4 regions of the Blautia acetigignens genome follow, and region 3 is predicted to be linked to each of the others. Evidence: riboswitches for the same ligand, from Rfam matches in the RefSeq annotation. Region 3 holds a riboswitch; each other region holds the start of a gene.
The links. Region 3 has a riboswitch for FMN ahead of OCV70_RS17230 (hypothetical protein). Riboswitches for the same ligand answer to the same signal wherever they lie in the genome.

Region 1 (4,850 bases), on a different contig from region 3:
CCTCGTGACGAGATGCCAAAGCCAATCCTTCGTACTGACGTTCTTGATATCAAGGATCTGAAGGAGGGCATGGTTCTGAAAGGAACTGTCCGTAATGTAATTGATTTTGGTGCCTTTGTGGATATCGGAGTGCATCAGGACGGACTTGTGCATATTTCCCAGATGAGTGAGAAGTTTATTAAACATCCTCTGGAAGCAGTAAGCGTAGGAGACGTTGTGGAAGTACGTGTACTTGGCGTGGATGAGAAAAAGAACCGCATCAGTCTTTCCATGAAAGGTCTGAACAAATAAAATGATACAGAATGTATTAACCGTATATCTGGCTGTTATCAATCTGATTGCCTTTGGCATGTACGGAGCGGACAAGCAGAAGGCAATCCATAAGCAGTGGAGAATTCCGGAAGCCCAGCTGCTTGCCGTGGCGGCTATTGGAGGCTCTGTTGGGGCTATTCTGGGAATGCAGTTTTTTCACCATAAGGCCAGAAAGTGGAAATTTCGTGTGGGTGTGCCGCTGATTCTGGCAGTTCAGCTGATATTGTGGAGAATGGTACAGTAAGCGGTGGATAAACAAGTGGAAGCAGGCCGATGACTGTGGAAAACGTTTGACGATGAGAAGCGGGAGATGATAATTTGGAAGAACAGGTAATTGAAAATGCAGTTCAGGAAACGGTACAGGAAACCGTAGATAAGGTCAATTTCAATATGAGTCAGCTCAAGGCTTACTTTAATGGACACATTCCGGATTTAATCGAGTTCGGGATGAAGGTGGTTTTATCAGTTCTTGCTTTTTATGCAGGAACGAAGCTGATCAAGTGGTTCCTGAAAATAACAAAAAGATCCATGGAAAAGGCTGGCGTAGATAAGGGAGTTGCCCAGTTTATCTGCTCCTTCGGAAAATTCCTGTTATATCTGATTCTGATCTTTAATATTGCTACTTATTTTGGCGTGAAGGAATCTTCAGTTGCGGCTCTTCTTGGAACTGCCGGTGTTACGATTGGTCTTGCTCTTCAGGGAGGACTGGAAAATCTGGCAGGTGGTGTAATGCTGTTACTGTTTAAACCTTTTCAGGTAGGTGATTACATTATTCAGGACCAGTCAGGTGGTACAGAAGGCACAGTGTATAAAATTGAGATGTTTTATACAACCCTTACAACAGTAGATAATAAGCATGTGATCATTCCAAATGGCAGGCTGTCCAACAGTACTATCATTAATGTAACTGCCCAGGCTTTGCGTAAGTTGGAAATTAAAGTAGGGATTTCCTATGATTCCGATATTAAAAAAGCCAAAAAGCTTCTTTATCACATTTTGCAGGAGGATCCCGGCACAAAGTCAGATAAGGAGATGCAGGTGTTTGTAGATGAACTGGGAGACAGCGCAGTGGTCCTGGGGCTTAGGGTCTGGGTCCCTACAGAGAAATACTGGAACATCAAATGGCGCCTGAATGAAAAAATAAAAATAGCATTCGATGCTAACGAAATTGGAATTCCTTATCCCCAGATGGATGTGCATGTGGTGGAGAAAAGAACGGAAGAATAAAAAAATATTTTTACTTCTTCTTGAAATTATTGTTTTTCTATTGTATAATCCACATGAATAAAGAAAATTTCTTCGGGGCAGGGTGATCGAGAACTTGAATATCGAAATTCCCTACCGGCGGTATAGTCCGCGACCCGCTTAGGCGGCTGATTTGGTGAAATTCCAAAACCGACAGTAAAGTCTGGATGAGAGAAGAACGCGCAGAATGATCAGATAAGTTGATATTTATTTGTACGTACTCATTGCCCCGGAAGAAATTCCGGGGCTTTTTGTGTGGATGGAAATAGCTGCTTGCTGCAGTGCTGGAAAAGATCCTAAGATTTTCTATTCGCATACTTGCAGAAATTTTCTTTAAATATTATAATTTAAGGAGTGACGAGTATGAGCGAACAAGTAATCAGAAATGGAAATGTAATGGAACGAAGCCGAACCAGAACCATTGCCCAGGTAGCAATGTTAGGTGCTGTGGCCGGCGTACTTATGAATTTTGAGGTGCCGCTTCCTTTTCTTGCTCCATCCTTTTACCAGCTGGATTTTTCCGAAATTCCGGCACTGATCGGTTCCTTTGCAATGGGACCTGTAGCGGGCATGCTGATCGAGCTGGTGAAGATTCTGGTTCATCTGGTAACCAAAGGAACTATGACAGCAGGTGTTGGAGATGTGGCGAACTTCATCTTTGGCTGCTCTTATGTAATTCCGGCAGGCCTGATCTACCGCTACCAGCATAAGAAAACAAGAACACATGCAGTTGCCGGAATGGCAGTTGGTGTAATTCTTACCACTATCCTTGCATGCTTTATAAATGCATTTGTTCTTCTTCCGGCATACGGAAAGGCATTTGGAATGCCGGTTCAGGCATTTATCGAGATGGGCGCAGCAGTACACAGTGGTGTTACGAACCTTCTTACCTTTGCAATTATGATTCTTGTGCCATTTAACTTATTTAAATACACATTAACCTCAGTGATCGTATTCTTTATTTATAAAAGAATTCGTGTAATCCTTCGCGGTGACTGATGAAAAGAGGTTCCTATGGGAAAAATCAACAGCATTACCAAGCAGACAGATAACCGTTATGTAAACCTTTATAATGTAAAGGCAACCAGTGTACATAACACACCTGTGAATTACTTCGTGGCATCCCGTGCCAGAGATGTGGAGAGCCTGAAGCTTGTAACCCGCAAAAACAAACCAGATGGCGTAATTATTTACAGTATTTACGGAGAAAACCACGACAAGGTGGTATTGATTCGGCAGTATCGCTACACGCTGGGAGATTATATTTATGAATTTCCGGCAGGACTGGTAGAACCAGATGAAAATTATCATGAGGGTGCAGTCCGTGAGATGTACGAGGAAACAGGCTTAAAGCTGGAACCGATTCCGGTAGCAGAGGCCTATCAGAAGCCTTATTTTACCACGGTAGGGATGACAGATGAATCCTGTGCGACTGTGTACGGATATGCCAGCGGTCAGATCAGCTCCAAGGCTCAGGAGGCTACAGAGGAGATTGAAGTTGTTCTTGCGGATAAAGAAGAAGTGAAGCGTATTTTACAGGAGGAGAATGTGGCAATCATGACTGCCTATATGCTGATGCATTTTCTGGAAGATAAGGAGCCATTTGCATTTTTGAATCAAATAAAATGATGATATATTTTAGCATTAGATTGTAAATTACAAAATCCCCGGGAATTTTCAGAAGCTGAACATAATTGGAATGCTTCGTGAAATGAATCCACGGGGATTTTGTTTTCTTATTATGCAATTGAAACGACGCTATTCATAAACCTCCATATCCGGCTGGGCACTGTCTGAACCGTCAGAACCATCTGCTCCGGAGTCAGCACCAGGGGCTACATAATCCCAGTTGTTATCTTCACTTGGCTCATAGCCATCGCCGGGAGTCTCTGTGTAATCCGGAATCGCAGGAGCATCTCCTCCAGAAGTATCCCCTCCAGAAGTATCCCCTCCGGAAGCATCCCCTCCGGAAGTATCTCCGGAGCCATCACCGGTATCCTCAGAAGGATAAGTGATCTGATCACTGCCAGAAGAATCGCCGCTGTTTGCAGGATCTGAGCTGTCACCGGAAGTATCAGGTTCATAGTAATCCTGGCTGTTGTCATAAGAAGTATCATAGTTGCTTTCCTGGTTATAAATAGGAAATTCTGTTTGTTCGGCAGCAGCTTCTGCTTCGGCAGCTGTCTCAGGTGCTTCTACCAAAGTAGTCTTGGCTGTAGGAACCCGGCTCTCCTTTGGAACTACCACGGAAATTCCAAACATAGCCACGCTAAGCAAAATGGCTGTGGAAGCAATGCGAAATTCATCTCTGTATTTCATAAGTATTTTACCTCATAAGTATGTTCAAAACTGTTTTATTCAATCAACGTCCCCATTATAACATATCTGCAGCAAAAAATGTAAAAAAGATATAGAGCATATTTTGGAAATATAATCTAAAACAATTCCTTTTTCAGCGGAAATGGAAGTAGAAATATGGTATACTGAAGTATATTTAAACAGGTTTTATAACAGTGCAATGGCTTTAATAAAAATATAGAAAAGAGGATGGTTATGGGATTACAATATCATGTGAAAAAAATAGAACGAAAAGAGCAGATTGAACATTGTGAAAAGTTCTTTATTAATCAATATATGTGGAACAGCAAACAGAGCCCACTTGTCTACGGATGGATGGGATATGTGGAAGGGGAAGGACTGTTTGTGAAAATGGTTTGCGAAGAAAAAAATCCTCTCAGACGGTATTACAGGCACAATGATCCGGTTTATACAGATAGTGCAATGGAAATTTTTCTTGCTTTCCCAGAGGAAAACCAGGCACTTTCAAATGAATGTATGTATACAAATTTTGAGATCAATGCAAACGGTGCAATGCTTGCCAATTATGGACGCGGGAGAAAAAGCAGATGCTCCATTAGCGAAGAGCAGTTTGCCATGACTGGTGTGAAGGCAGCTGTAGAAGAGAATAAATGGTATCTGGAGGTACTTTTCCCGGAAGAATATCTCAAAGAAATCTGTGATTTTGAAGAAATAAAAAAGGGCAGAAGCTTTTACTGTAATTTCTATAAAATTTCAGAGTCAGAGGAAATTCTGCATTTCGGAAGCTACTCTCCCATTGAAAGTGAGAAACCTGATTTTCACCTGCCGGTCTGCTTCGCAGAGGCAGTGATGGCATAACAACACCATTGGAGGAGTACAAGCAGCCCTGGTTTTGATGTTATGGATTAAGGACAGGAAACTTACAAGTTTGGCTCAAAAACTCAGGATGCAAGACATTTTGACAAGTTCCCGCT
Region 2 (4,850 bases), on a different contig from region 3:
TCCCATAGCTGTGATGTACGCATCATAGTTCCATCTTCTTTCATAACTTCACAGCACACGCCGCATTCCTTCAGTCCGGCAAGTCTCAAAAGATCTGTTGTTGCCTCCGTATGGCCATTTCGTACCAGAACCCCGCCTTTTCTGGAAATAAGCGGAAATACATGTCCCGGTCTTCTGAAATCCTCCGGTTTTGACTGATCATCCACACACTTCATGATAGTATAGGAGCGCTCTTCCGCAGAGATACCTGTGGTTGTATCTGCGTGATCTACTGCCACGGTAAATGCTGTACTGTGATTGTCCGTGTTCTCCGCAACCATCGGCGGAAAGTTCAATCTCGCCGCAATTTCTGCACTCATCGGTGTACAGATAAGACCCTTTGCATAGGTCGCCATGAAATTAATATTTTCCCTGGTCGCAAACTCTGCCGCACATATCAGATCTCCCTCATTTTCTCTGTCCGGATCATCTGTGACCAGAACTATTTTTCCTTCCTTAAGATCCCTAAGTGCTTCTTCAATTGTGTTGTACTGATAATTTTGTGACATAGTGTATATCCTCCTGTTCTAAAACCCGAATTCTTCAAGAAACTCCATCGTAATTCCGGATTCTTTTTTCTCTTCTTCGTTTTTTCTGATGCCAAGCAGTTTTTCTACGTATTTTCCGATCACATCATTTTCCAGATTAACCAGATCCCCCGGCACCTTTTCCAAAAGAGTGGTTTCTTCTCCTGTATGTGGAATGACCGACACCTGAAAACCAGCTTCATCAACCCTTGCAACTGTCAGGCTGATCCCATCAATACAGACGGATCCTTTTTCCACGATCAGATGCAAAATCTGTGGCGATGTCTCAATTGATACCCAGATGGCATTTTCTTCCCGGAGCATGGAACGTATCACGCCAGTCCCATCAATATGGCCGCTTACTATGTGTCCCCCGAACCTGCCGTCTGCAGCCATTGCACGTTCCAGGTTTACCTGGCTTCCGGCCTTGCAGCTGCCAAGACTGCTTCTTCTGATCGTCTCTGCCATCACATCGGCAGTAAATCCGTCCGGCTGAATCGACGTAACTGTCAGACACACACCATTCACAGCGATACTGTCACCGATCCTTGTCCCTTCCAGGACTTTCCGGGCTTTCACTGCCAGGATCCCTGATTCCCCTGTCAGCTGTATATAACGGACTTTTCCTTTCTCTTCTACGATTCCTGTAAACATGATTCCTCCTGTTTTTTATCACACACCTGACATTTTATCCGGATATCCTCACCGATCTGACAGATATCTGTATATTTCAGTTCCACTGCTTCAGACGGCAGTTCAACTCCAATACCCTCTACCGGTGTCTTCCCAGCCACACCGCCAAACAGCTTTGGTGCCACAAAAGCCTGTACTTCCTTTACAATTCCAGCTCGCAGTGCACTGTCATTTAACGTACCTCCTCCCTCCAGGAGGATGCTGTCAATGCCTCTGTTTCCCAGATCTGCCATCAGCTTCTTAAGGTCTATCTGATTCTTTTCGTCGGGACAGTAAATGGTTTCAACTCCCATGGTATGTAATATTTTTATTTTCTCTTTTGCATTTTTCTGTTCTGCATAAGCCACGATCGTCCGGTACTTTTCCGCACTTTTTACAATCTGACTGCCCGGCGGGATCCTGAGCTTACTGTCACACACAATCCTGACAGGACTTTTCCAGCCTTCTACCCGGACGTTTAACATCGGATCATCTGCAAGCACAGTTCCAATACCAGCCATGATTCCCATGTACTGATGCCGCATATGCTGTACTTCTTTTCGTGCAGATTCTCCGGTGATCCATTTTGATGCTCCTGTTTTCGTTGCGATCTTCCCATCCAGTGTCATGGCATACTTCATTACCACATAAGGGGTCTTCGTAGTAATATAATGGAAAAACACCGGGTTCAGCTGATCACATTCTTCTCTCATAAAATCTTCAACTACTGTTACACCGGCTTCCCTTAACATCTGTACACCTTTTCCTGCCACTTTCGGATTCGGATCTCTGGAACCGATCACCACTTTTCTGATCTTCTGTTCAATGATCGCTTCCGTACATGGAGGTGTTTTACCATGATGACAGCAAGGCTCCAACGTGACATAAATCACCGCACCTTCTGCTGATTCTGTAAGAGAAGCAATTGCATTACGTTCCGCGTGAAGTTCTCCATACTTTTTATGATAGCCTTCCCCGATGATCTTTCCGTCTTTTACGATCACTGCCCCTACCATAGGATTGGGATTCGTCCAGCCTTCTCCTTTTTTGGCCAGTTGAATAGCCCGAAGCATATATTCCTGATCCGTCATTTCTATTCCTTCTTTCTTATTCCTGTTCTTTGCCTGGGCTACGCCGAGGCTTTTAAACATGTGCAATCGGATTCACAGACAAGTGAATGGTATAGTTATTTCGAAAACGATGTACCAGATACAAAAAAAGCCTGCAGAAATATCTGCAGGGTGGAATTGATCTGTTACATATGATTGATAAATGAATGTCTGATTTTCCTATATAAAAAGCTCTGAAATGGATCACCATCTCAGAGCTCTGATACTACATTCATTCATACAAAAAATCAACTGTACTATCATCTTCTTCCATCCAGACTGTACTGTCGGCCCCGGAATCTCACCGGATCATGCCTCTCGGCTCGCGGGCTTTACCGCCGGTAGGGAATCTCACCCTGCTCTGAAGATATCTTTTTGTTTATTTTAATACTTTATCTGTTGTTTGTAAAGCAGAATTTTTATTTTACTTAGTTTACTGATGGAGATAGAATATCCATATACACAATAAATATCCTCATTTTATCCATATATTATATCGTTTTATGAATTGTTTTTTTATTAAAATTACACTATTTTTTCACTATTTTTCATTACTTCATCGTTTTCGCCAGTGAATTGAGCAATGCCCACATCTCTGGATTAGCCAATACTTTTGCCAGAAGTTCCGGATCGACTTCATCAGCAACAGAACCGTCACAAGCAACCAAACGATAACGGTTTCTGTATAGAGTTGGTTGAAGCTTCTGGTTAAAGATTTGCAAAAGTTCCCATAGTGCATTATCTTTTAATTTTGCACGCTGGTGATAGAAAGCGGCTTTTGATGGTGTTTCATCAGTGCGTCCGAAAAAATGATAAAGTTCTCTCTCTCTGATATTGTATATCCACTATAGTTTTAGATGTATCATCTTTACCATCTTGAATTGATCAGAAACTGTCATACTGACCTTTGTGGATAGCTTTAAGCCATTTTTAGGGATGTAACGATAGTATGGTTCCTCCGCAATCACCTTCACATTACCCCCGATCTTTGCTGCCAGTTCTTCCGCTGAATCCACATAAAAGAACATTTGTGCATCGGCATGGCCGACCTGTTTCATATATTTTTTCTTCATCATGGTCATTCCTCTTTTGTTCACCGTATCAAAAACAACTTCCATATTTCCAAATTGCCCAATCATACGCAGAAGGGCAATGACCTTATGTTCCTCAAAATAATGAAATAACCCGCCTGCAGTAACGAGAATAGGAGCATCAAGTACATCATTGCGAACTTTTTTGATCCAATCCTTTGCAAAGGCATCCCCGGAAATATATAATTCCCTCTCTGGTTCGGGAAGAAGTCCCCGCCGGTATTCGATTACATGAGGCAGATCCACGGCATACCAGTGTGTCTTCCCGTTATCACATCGGTGATAGGTTGTCTCCAGACCACAGCCCAGTTGGACAATCACACCGTCCGGTCTGCGTTCCAGAAAAGACCGAATAATCCGATCCATATTAGCAGACCGGGAAGCAGAGGCCAAAAGGGTATACTGGTTCTGCATATTCTGTTTAATCAAGTCTGAAGGCAGCTTCTTTTTCAATTCCAATGCTTTTTTATCATATAAAATTTGTGGGCAATGCTCAGCAGCATAAATTCTTCCCAGCATAGGGACAAACAGGGTATCCTCCACGACTCCTAACTTGGACATAGCCAAACCTCCTGTTTTGATACATTACTTTCTGCCGACAAGCAGCCGGGAAGACCCCAGCATCATCATGGCAGCCCAACGGTGGGAGCCAAAAGCTTCCTGTGCAGTGTCAACGAGTCGTACTTCCTCATACCCCATATCCCGCAGTTTCTGCGCAAAACCTTCCATGTCACCGTACATCTTTGGTTTCATATCATCGTTGAGTGCAAAGACGCCGCCTTTTTTCAATACCCGCAGGCTTTCCAGCAGCAGTTTCTGCATATCAGCACCCATAACATTGTGATAGACATAGTTGCTGATAACTACATCAAAGCTCTCATCAGGAAAATCCAGCTGCTTCGCATCACCGTGCTGAAATACACAGCGGGAAGCCACGCCCTCACTGGCAGCATTCTTCTCGCAGAGTGCTTTGCTGTAATTGTACACAGCGCCCCAGTAATCAACACCGATCACTTTTGCTTTCGGCCATGTCAGAGCTGAACGGATTGTCAATGCTCCGGAGCCGCAGCCTACTTCCAGAATCTTCCCCTCGCCGTCATAGTCCAGATGAGAAAGAACGACTCGATGAACCTGTTCCATGATTCCGCCAATGATGTAAAAGACAGGGTTGGACATCCAGCTTCCATAGTCTTCTCCGTGGGTACCAAGTCGGATATTTTCCTGCTTACAATGGTTCTTGTTCATTACATTTCCTCCTTCTTCACGCAAGTTTCCAGTTCTGGCTTTCTGTCTGCAGTTTTACCATATGGGCATATACACCATTCTTTTCTTCCAGATCCTTTGGTGATCCTTCTTCTGCAACTGTACCATCAGAAAGGACAACGATCTTATCTGCTCCGGCTACGGTACGC
Region 3 (4,850 bases):
GACGCAGCTCAATTCCTGCATAAGTATGAATAAAATTATCAATACAGGCATGCATCGGCGAAAAGCATCCAAGCATCTGTGAGTTGCAAGCATTTACGATTGCATCACATTTCAGTGTCGTAATATCACCCTGCCAGATATATAATCTCGAATCGGATCTGACAGGTGCAAGCGCGGCAGCATCTGTGATTCCACGCTCTATATTTCTTTCTGCAAGATACTCATCCTGTATTTTCAAAAAATCATTACTGATTGGTCTTGGCGGTCTGACATTCATAAGTGAGCGAAGCAGATTTTCCTGCCCCTGCTTATCCGTAGGAATGTTCTGGCTGCCAACTCGTATTTCTTCTTTTAAAAGATACTGAATCAGATATTCTCTTCGCTCATCCTGTGTCATAATACTAGCCCCCTTATATCAGTAATTGCCTTTGCCATATCACCGCCAATACCAATTGCACGTTCCCCGAAGCTTTCCGGCACAACTGCTTCGTCCATATTCAGGCGTATCAAACTATAAGACGAGTTCTCCCTCACCATCTTTTCAAAAGGGAAACGTATAATAATCGGCGTATTAAATCCAACTCCAAGTTCCAAAAGAACAACCTTTTTATCTTTATGCTGTTCCAGAAACCCCGCATACCTGTCGGCTGCCTCATGCCACGCTTCATCTTCCACAAAATAATTATCACAACGGAGATTCATAGCCATATTGCCGCCACACACCGGACATTTTGGTACAAGTTCTGATGGAATCAGGCAGTCTCTTCTTGCTTTATCCATTTTACGAAACAGGTCTTTTGCATCGTAAGTCTTTGGATGACAGGCTTTCTGGCACTGGATTTTCCCATAATCTCCCTGTGTTGCAAATATTCTTTTTTCATCGAATCCCGCTTTATAAAACTGATGATCCACATTGGTTGTAAGTACAAAATATTCTTTGTTCTTTACAATATCATAAAGTTCTGTATAAAGCGGCAATGCCGGAGGATCAAAACGGTTCATCAATGCATGTTTTGACCAGTATCCCCACTTTGCCTCCTCAGACGGATATGGATAAAATCCGGCTGCATACATATCTGTCATGTAGTACTCACCGTATTTTTTTATAAATTCTGCAAAATTGTCTGTAAACCTTTTACCACCATATTGGATTCCCGCAGCTGTCGATGCCCCGGCTCCTGCCCCGATTATAACACAGTCTGTATTTCTTATATTCTTTGCTGCCCTGTCAATCTGGTCTTCATATGCATACTTTTGGAATACATAATCCCTTGCCGGAGTACTACATAAAAAGTTTCTCCAGTCAGCATGCCCTTTTCTGATTTTCTTAAAAATCATAATGAACCTCTTTTCTCAATACACTGCTTCGGACAAATTTCTGCACATCTTCCGCAATGCAGACAATGATTCTGGTTGATAGTAACCGGAACTGAAGATATATCAATGCATTTTTGCGGACATACAGAGTAACACAGTTTGCATCCAATACATTCTTTTCCAATAAAATACCCTGTCTGAACTGCCTCGTTTTTTCCAATTGTTATAGTATCCCTCACAATATTTGATGGATTGCTGATATCAAAATACTCTCCCTGTGCCTCATACAGCCGAAACACTTCGATTGCGTCTTTCGTATCTCCCGGATAGATTTTCTTCATATATGGATTTTTTTCAAACATAATATCAAGATTCTTTTTTCCGATGTTCTTTATTTTTCCACGCAGAGACACCGCAATTTTGTCTTTTGTTGCGGATATTGCCACATACTGCTGCTCCATTAACTGGTCATAAAATGTTTTTCCCGTTGCTGTAAGGAAATACACACCTTCTTCATCATAGTACATCATATCTATGATTCTTGTCTGAGGATGTCCATCTGAACCTATCGTTGCAACTGTTGTTGAATGAATTTCATCCACCAGAAGTTCAAGATAATCCATTTTTGTCATTTCCAAGTCTCTCCTTTCAGTATCGGTGTAAGTTTTTTATATATCATCATGGTAATTGCTCCAATTACCATGCCTTTTAAGATATTAAACGGCAATGCATTGAATAGCACAATGTCCAGCTTAGTCTTAATAAATGGCAGAAATTCGCCAAATGATGGACTCAAAGGAACCGGAAACTCTAAAAATGCCAACACATATGATATAGCTGCCAGTAGAGCTGTCATTGTTATCGTCCTTGTAGAAACTAAATTTTTTCTTGTTTTAATAGTTGCTGTATTGTTACTCATAAATCTCCTTTTTGTGAGATATGCCTGAATTTAAAACAGCCCGCAGGACGGGATTTCCTGCGGGACTTGTTTTATCATATCTTCTCTCATCCGGACTTTACCGTCGGTTATGGAATTGCACCATATCAGCTTTTGCTCGCAGACTATACTGCCGGTCAGGAATTACACCTTGCCCCGAAGACTGTAATTTTTTCTGTTAATTATCTTTAAAATTCATAAGGTGGATTTCCAGAGAAATCTGCGATTAAACCATGCGGATTTTCAAGATAGAATACCTCAAAAATAGGATTATCTGCTGTCTGGTACTGTCCCTTAACGATAGGATTGTTCATGCATCCTTCCTTTACACTCTTGTTGTCCTCAAATACTGCTTTGCCATGAAGGCGAATCCATGCGTATTCAGGGGAAGATACTGATACTTCTACTTCAGGATTTGCTAACATATCCTTGTAAACATCCTTTGTGTTGTTAGTACAGAACCAAAGCTTTCCGTCCTGCTCAAAACAGAACATGAATGGACGGCATTTTGCCTTTCCATCTCTTCCGACGGTTGCTAAATACTGAACCGGGTTTTTCTGTAAAAATTCTACTACTTTCTGCATTTTAAATTACCTCCTTGATATGTTGTAACAACGATTATTACATCTTGTAGCTATACAATATCATCCGTTTAATGTAATGTCAATAGTTACATCAAACTTTTTGTAACTTTTTCTGTTACAACTCCTTTTGAAGATTTTACATTGATTATGAAAAACGAAAAGGCTCCGGAAATTGTGATGATATAATCACTCATCCGAAGCCTTCTGTAGGCTACTCTTCCTCTGTATACACTGCAATATCTTTTTTCACATCAGCAAGTGTCATTTCTGAAAGTTTTTCCTCCATTGCCTTCTGTACTTCTAACAGTCTCTTATCAAGAACATGGTGAATATTCTTTCCTACCGGACATTTCTGATTGGGATTCTCATGAAAATGAAACAGTTCTTCATCTGGTGCACATTCCACTGCTTTATACACATCAAGGAATGTAATCTGCTCCAATGGTCTGGTAATTGTCACACCGCCTGTCCCTCTTGCAACTTCAATAAGACCAGCAGCCTTTAATTGTTGCAATATTTTACGAACAATCACCGGATTAGTTCCAATGCTTGCTGCCATAAAATCACTAGTCATCTTCTGATCCGAAAATGTATCTATACAGGCAAACATATGGATTGCCATTGTAAATCTGCTTGAAATCTGCATTATAAACACCTCTCTTTGACAGTAATCATATCAAAAAACAGATGTAATTTCAATGGTTACATTGTTGTTGAAAACTTAATATAAATACAATCAATAGTCTGCTTTAGAAAAAACAGGAAGATACTTTACAAAATCTTCCTGTTTTCTTTTTGTTTTAGTAATATCCTCGTTCCTCCCGCCAGTCTTTCACATAACATCGGATTCCAATATAGACCACATGCACCAGCAGTAACAATACAATGAGGTTTATCGACATGACAGATTTTATCCGTTCACCAAAGTAGATTGCGATAGCTGTACTCATTATTGCCACCATAATGCTGAGTATATCCCAACAATATTTCCGGTAGATTTTTCCAACCTGATATCCAATCCAAACTATAATCAATCCTGTTATTATGAATAAAATTCCTATAACAATAGTTGCAATCAGCCAGTACACAATCCCGGAAATGATGCTGTTTGAAATTACATTACTTAACTGTCCGAAAGAATCTGCACCTATGACAAACTCCCGAAACAAGCTTCCTATTCCTTTTCCTAACGCACCGAAAAAGGTGCTACAGTCGTTAAGGAAAACTGGCGAAAGAATAGCGGTAAACAGCGTTGTCGTTATGCTGTACCATGCCAGCAGAAACAAGATACTTTCATAACCAATCGTCATATTTTTATATTTCTTTTCTAACTGGCTTTTACGGTTATCGCATTTTTCTTTTGCTTTCTGGTAAGCAATACGGTCACATTTTTCACATTTCTCATAAGGCACTTTTTTCTCAACAGCTACCTCTACCGTCTTTTGGTGTGTCTGTGTATAAAGTTTTTCCTGCTCTGCTTTTTCATACTTAAATTTCCATGCCACGACTTCTGCGTCGGCTCTTTTCCTTCTGTTTGTCTCGTTGGTCAATCGCTCCTCTGTTTGCCTTAATCTTGTCCGCAATGCTTCGATATTCTCGGCTCTGTTTTCACTGTTCAATTTCTCGTTCAAGGTCAGCGATTCGCTTAGCTGCCTGTTCAGTTCCTGGATTGTCTGGTCTTTCTGATCCAGTTCGTCCTGCATCTGTTCTGTCATCAGCAAAAGTTCTTCCACCTGCCCGACGTTCTCTGAGTTTCTGCATCCGTTCATCAATTTCCCTCTTAAAATTTAAGTGCTGGTATTATGAAACAGCAATGAAAGATGGTAATGAAGATACGATAAATGCCATGTTACCTGATAAACTTCCAAAAAATATACAGAAACTATATGACAAAGGACATGAATGATTTTTGTTTCTTCTTCAAGCTGGAATCTGTTAATCGGTAATCTTATATCCTGTAGTCTGAAGAACTTCCAATGCTTTTTGATAGTTTTCTTTTTTATCAATACATA
Region 4 (4,850 bases), on a different contig from region 3:
ATGGAGCAGGTGCGCCTATGTAGGACGCCCAGCCTATATCGAAGTTTCGGTTTAGGTCTACGCCGCGGGCGTTAGCTTTCCACCTCTGGATAAAATTATTTGCTTCCTGCCTGCTTGCTGCACACTTTTTTACGATAGGATTTGCCAGTGCTGCATTCATATTTTGGCATAATGTGACGCCGTCGGGGTTTACCATGGGGATGATATGAAAGCATATGTCTTGGATGTTATTTAGAGCTCTATGAATATACTTTTTATCTCTGGAAAATGTATGAATTCCATATACATCTTGAGATGAAGCGTATCGCTTACAGGATTGATTTTCCAAATATTTTCCAGTTTTTTGCCGCAAATAATCATTTATTTGGTTCATCATCAGAATTGTATTCATATATTCCCTGGCATGCATGGAAGCCTGAATCAGAATATGAAATCTGCTTTCTATATTTCCCAGAATTACTTCTGTAATGTCTCTTCCTTCTACACTTTTCCCAGCAGAATGCAGCTGCAAAAAAGCAGGATACTCCGCCTGCAAAGCGGCAAGATCCTGCTGCATTTCTTCATATGTATAGTACGGTATTCCCGGAGTAGAAACTGCTTTCTGATAATATTTCATGAGCGACTCCTGCAAAACATACTTCCCTTGCTAATATATTAGCGGCTACATAGTCACAATCTCTCAATATCTCCCTCTATACAAATCGCCTGGTTCTGTAATTCCGTTTGGCAGGCGGCATCTCTGTAATTGATACATGCATAAACAGCCTTCGGATTGCCTGCGGTCATCTGCCAGAAAGGATATTTGATAATGCCGGGAGTGTTATAACCCACACCAAGCTCGAGGAAAAGAACCTTCATTCTCTGGTGTCTGCGGATGAAATCATCATATCTGGAGGCAGCTTTGTGCCATCCATCATCTTCCACAAAGGTACTGTCCGCACGTAAATTCATGGTCATTGGAGCGCCGCATTTTGGACAATGAGGTACTAATTCTGACGGAACTGTCATTTTCAGTGCAGCGCGTTGCGGAGCAAGTAATGTGCCGTCTGCTGCCACAGTATAGCCCTGTGCTTCTACCATTTTCTCCACAATTTTCCGGTTATCATATGTCTCATGATGGCATGGTCTGCTGCACTGCCAGAGACCATAATCTCCCTGTGTATAGAACATTCTATGTTTATCAAAACCAGCTTTCTGGAAACAGTGATCCACATTGGTTGTAAGCACGAAATAGTCCTTCTCCTGTACCAGTCTCAAAAGATTCTCGTACACTGGCTTCGGCGCATTCATATATCGGTTAATATAAATATATCTGCTCCAGTACCCCCAATATTCCTCCAAAGAATCAAATGGATAAAATCCGCCTGAGTACATATCCTCAAATCCATATTTTCCCGCAAAATCTCCAAAATATTTCGAAAATCGTTCCCCTGTATATACAAACCCTGCTGAAGTAGAAAGCCCGGCTCCTGCACCAATCACAACCGCATCCGCTTCTTCAATCGCCTCTTTCAGCTGCTGGATCTTCGCCATCCTTCTTCTGTAAAACAACTGATTTTTTTCTTTAAATAGAATATTCTTTTCTTCCATTTCTGCCCTCAAATATTCGTCCTGGATCTGCAAAAATCTGGGATTTATTTTCTTCGGCACTCGAACATTCATCAGCCCGCGCAAAAGCAGTTTCTGATCTTCCCGCTCTCTTGGAATGGACATTGTTCCATAATTTTCATTCTCCCGCTCATTTAAAAGCTCTTAAATCAGGAAAATTCGTCTCTCATTTTGGTTCATACCTGCCACTATCCAGTCCTTTCTCCGATTATTGTCCTCTCTTCATAATTGCCTGAGCAGGACAAGTTTCCACACATCTTCCACAGTGAAGACAATGATTCTGATCGATTTCCACCGGAATTTTACTAATATCAATACATTTCTGTGGACAGACGGAATAACATAGTTTGCAGCCAATACAGCCGTCATTGTCAGCATTCTCACCTGAAGCATTATCTTATTTTTTTCTTTAAAATTATTATCTTTATTTACATTCTCAATTTTTATAATTTCTGTATTCATTGTTATCTCCTTTCATCCGGACTTTACCGTCGGTTACGGGATTTCGCCGTATCAGCCATATGGCGCGCAGACTATACTGCCGGTCAGGAATTTCACCTTGTCCTGAAGAACTATTTGTATCATCACAATGGAAAAACATAATGAATCAACATCCCAGTCCACAGCTCCCAATCTCCCAGCCTGCCCCGTGGAGACTACCCTCACTCTCATCAGCGATAAATGGAAGGTGCTCATCCTCCGCGATCTGCTTACTGGCACCAAGCGGTTCGGTGAGCTGCGCAAATCCATCGGCACGGTATCTCAGAAGGTTCTCACCTCACAGCTTCGCCAGATGAAAGAATCCGGACTTCTCACCCGCAAGGTTTACGCCGAAGTGCCGCCAAGAGTAGAATACACCCTGACCGAGCTTGGCTACAGCCTGAAGCCCATCATGGATGCAATGTGGGCCTGGGGAGAAAATTATAAGAAGCAGTATTCCTAAATTTATTCCATAATCAAAGAAAGAAATAAATCAAATTACTTTTCACGCATAAAAAACCCGGAACTTTGACAAAGAATTAAAGTTCCGGATTTTATCCTTATAATCTGAATTGTTCTCCGGAAATGTCCCTGCATTCCACATAGAATGTTAGAGACATTTCCAGTCATCAAATTCCAATTCTAATATTTTCTCTGTAAATCATTTACCATCTTGGACCAGGGCCAAATGGGCCGCCAGGACCTCTGTGTCCGCCAGGGCCAGGACCAAATGGACCGCCAGGGCCGTGATGATGGTGATACGGGCCAAAGCCTCTGTAGCGACGCGGTCTGCAAATTGCCATGAGAATTAAAACGATTATAATAAGTGTTAACATAATTTTTTCCTCCATTTTTTCTATCTAATCAATAATTTAGCTTGCCATTCAAAATTTTAATACTGCTTCAGTCTCCTGAGAATCTGCTCCACCTGTGCAATCGCGTCATCGACCTGACGCTTTGCATCATTGATTTTCGACTGTACCAGCCAGTCGGCAACCACGCCGTCCCAGAAGAAATCGGCAAAGGTAAGAAAACCGCCGCAGTCAATTGACAAATCCGTATTGATCGTCACGTCCCTAAGCTCTTTCTGGAACTTCTTCAGATCATACTTGGCATTTTCCATCAGGTGGGAAGCGTTATCCATTTTGGAATGCTTGATCAGGTTTGTAATAAATCCGCCTCCAAACAAATCCACAATTCCCCAGTTCCCAGCTTTCTGAAGTTCTTCCCTTGCTGCCCTCAGACTGCACAATGCGTTTTCACCAGCCTGTATCGCTTCACTCATTTCTTTCTGTAAATTGTAACCTTCCATTTCATTTCCCTCTTCTTTCGTGTTATACTAAATCCAGACCGGAAAGCCAGTTTAAAAAGCTTTCCGTAATCTTTAACAGATGTTGTATTGAACTTTATGGGATGATTATAGTGTTTTTGCCTGGGAAAATACACCGCATTTATTGCGGAATAACCCCAATTATTCCGCAGACGCTGCGTAATATGAATTTCAACGCAGCACAAAAAACCAAACGCATCCGAAATGTTCGTAATACAGCAGGGAAAGGAAAAATCCATGGGAAGAAAATCCACCAGAGAAAATAAAACCATTTACCAGCAATTGCGTGAGGAAGACAACCTCCCCCGGGAAAAAGCCTCTGAACTTCTCGCATTTATTTCCGAGGACCGCTTAGAGCGCATCGAAAATGAGAAGGTACAGCCTGCCCCCGAGGACGTGATCCGCATGTCCCAGGTTTACAATGCCCCGGAGCTTTGCAACTACTACTGCTCACATGAATGTCCGATCGGTATGAAATACGTTCCTTCTATAGAGATGACCGAGCTTCCGGCAATCATTCTGGAAACCGTTGCCTCCTTAAATGCTGTTTACCCGCTCACCAACCGCCTTATCGAAATTTCCAGAGATGGAAAGATCTCCGAGGACGAGATTCCTGATTTTTCCAATATCCAGGAAAATCTGGAAAAAGTTTCCCGTGCTATTGAAGCACTGCAGCTGTGGGTAGAGAAGGAAGTATCCGCCAACCAGAATTAGACTTCATATGCACCTGTTTTCCTCCTTGACTTGTTTAAATCAATAGTTTAAAATGTTTAAATATAAACATGAGCAAACCATACAGCTCCACCCGTAAGCAATTTTCACCAACCACATTTTCCCCGGAAAGGCAGGTATCCCTATGAAAGTAAAAATGGTCGATGTCGCCAGACATCTTGGCATTTCCAAAGCCACCGTCTCCCTCGCAGTCAACGGCAAACCCGGCGTAAACGAACAGACCCGCCAGAAGGTTTTGGAATGCATAAAAGAACTGGAAAACAACGGCGGCGTGCTCCCGGAAAACTCCTCCTTCCAGAGTCCCGACGCACCGCACCGTCTGATCAAGGTGCTCATCATCAACCACCGCAAACAGGTTGTCTGCGACCCGGAGCTGGATTTGTGGACCGAAGTTCTGCGCACCTTTGACACAGAAGCAAGAAACCGCGGCTACCTCTACGGCCTTTCCTATATCAATGAAACCGAATACGAAACCAACGCCGTCATTGCAGAATGCAATACCGAACTTGTTGCCGGCGTGATTGTTTTTGCCACGGAAATGCAGCCTGCTGACTATCCCATTCTGGAAAAAATCAACAAGCCCATTGTCCTTTACGACTACGAAGCCCCCGACGGCAAATACAACAGCGTCTGCATCGACAATGAAAGCGCGGTGAAAAACAGCCTGAACCTTCTGTACCAGGCAGGTGCATCCGATATC

Region 1: another riboswitch for FMN. It lies ahead of OCV70_RS02450 (ECF transporter S component); the one in region 3 lies ahead of OCV70_RS17230 (hypothetical protein).
Region 2: another riboswitch for FMN. It lies ahead of ribD (bifunctional diaminohydroxyphosphoribosylaminopyrimidine deaminase/5-amino-6-(5-phosphoribosylamino)uracil reductase RibD); the one in region 3 lies ahead of OCV70_RS17230 (hypothetical protein).
Region 4: another riboswitch for FMN. It lies ahead of OCV70_RS19980 (4Fe-4S binding protein); the one in region 3 lies ahead of OCV70_RS17230 (hypothetical protein).

The regions. Positions count from the first base shown of each region.
Region 1 covers NZ_JAOQJM010000001.1:537,210-542,059, reverse strand. Annotated here, with positions in the region: gene OCV70_RS02465 (Tex family protein) at 1-291, shown strand, start outside; gene OCV70_RS02460 (DUF1294 domain-containing protein) at 293-556, shown strand; gene OCV70_RS02455 (mechanosensitive ion channel family protein) at 631-1,539, shown strand; FMN riboswitch at 1,604-1,740, shown strand; gene OCV70_RS02450 (ECF transporter S component) at 1,921-2,556, shown strand; gene OCV70_RS02445 (NUDIX hydrolase) at 2,572-3,186, shown strand; gene OCV70_RS02440 (hypothetical protein) at 3,316-3,876, opposite strand; gene OCV70_RS02435 (carbohydrate-binding family 9-like protein) at 4,111-4,734, shown strand; gene OCV70_RS02430 (helix-turn-helix domain-containing protein) at 4,810-4,850, opposite strand, start outside.
Region 2 covers NZ_JAOQJM010000019.1:9,097-13,946, forward strand. Annotated here, with positions in the region: gene OCV70_RS16515 (bifunctional 3,4-dihydroxy-2-butanone-4-phosphate synthase/GTP cyclohydrolase II) at 1-548, opposite strand, end outside; gene ribE (riboflavin synthase) at 567-1,220, opposite strand; gene ribD (bifunctional diaminohydroxyphosphoribosylaminopyrimidine deaminase/5-amino-6-(5-phosphoribosylamino)uracil reductase RibD) at 1,202-2,329, opposite strand; FMN riboswitch at 2,606-2,720, opposite strand; gene OCV70_RS16530 (class I SAM-dependent methyltransferase) at 3,193-3,999, opposite strand; gene OCV70_RS16535 (class I SAM-dependent methyltransferase) at 4,024-4,683, opposite strand; gene OCV70_RS16540 (ABC transporter ATP-binding protein) at 4,700-4,850, opposite strand, start outside.
Region 3 covers NZ_JAOQJM010000021.1:31,107-35,956, forward strand. Annotated here, with positions in the region: gene OCV70_RS17215 (protein-ADP-ribose hydrolase) at 1-397, opposite strand, end outside; gene OCV70_RS17220 (SIR2 family NAD-dependent protein deacylase) at 394-1,338, opposite strand; gene OCV70_RS17225 (4Fe-4S binding protein) at 1,335-1,949, opposite strand; gene OCV70_RS17230 (hypothetical protein) at 1,946-2,236, opposite strand; FMN riboswitch at 2,311-2,422, opposite strand; gene OCV70_RS17235 (pyridoxamine 5'-phosphate oxidase family protein) at 2,443-2,838, opposite strand; gene OCV70_RS17240 (Rrf2 family transcriptional regulator) at 3,050-3,484, opposite strand; gene OCV70_RS17245 (DUF6040 family protein) at 3,639-4,607, opposite strand; partial or broken gene OCV70_RS17255 (ACT domain-containing protein) at 4,774-4,850, opposite strand, start outside.
Region 4 covers NZ_JAOQJM010000026.1:18,858-23,707, reverse strand. Annotated here, with positions in the region: gene OCV70_RS17985 (M14 family zinc carboxypeptidase) at 1-616, opposite strand, end outside; gene OCV70_RS17980 (SIR2 family NAD-dependent protein deacylase) at 670-1,533, opposite strand; gene OCV70_RS19980 (4Fe-4S binding protein) at 1,817-1,966, opposite strand; FMN riboswitch at 2,071-2,184, opposite strand; gene OCV70_RS17970 (winged helix-turn-helix transcriptional regulator) at 2,198-2,551, shown strand; gene OCV70_RS17965 (hypothetical protein) at 2,754-2,924, opposite strand; gene OCV70_RS17960 (hypothetical protein) at 2,981-3,400, opposite strand; gene OCV70_RS17955 (helix-turn-helix transcriptional regulator) at 3,656-4,132, shown strand; gene OCV70_RS17950 (LacI family DNA-binding transcriptional regulator) at 4,275-4,850, shown strand, end outside.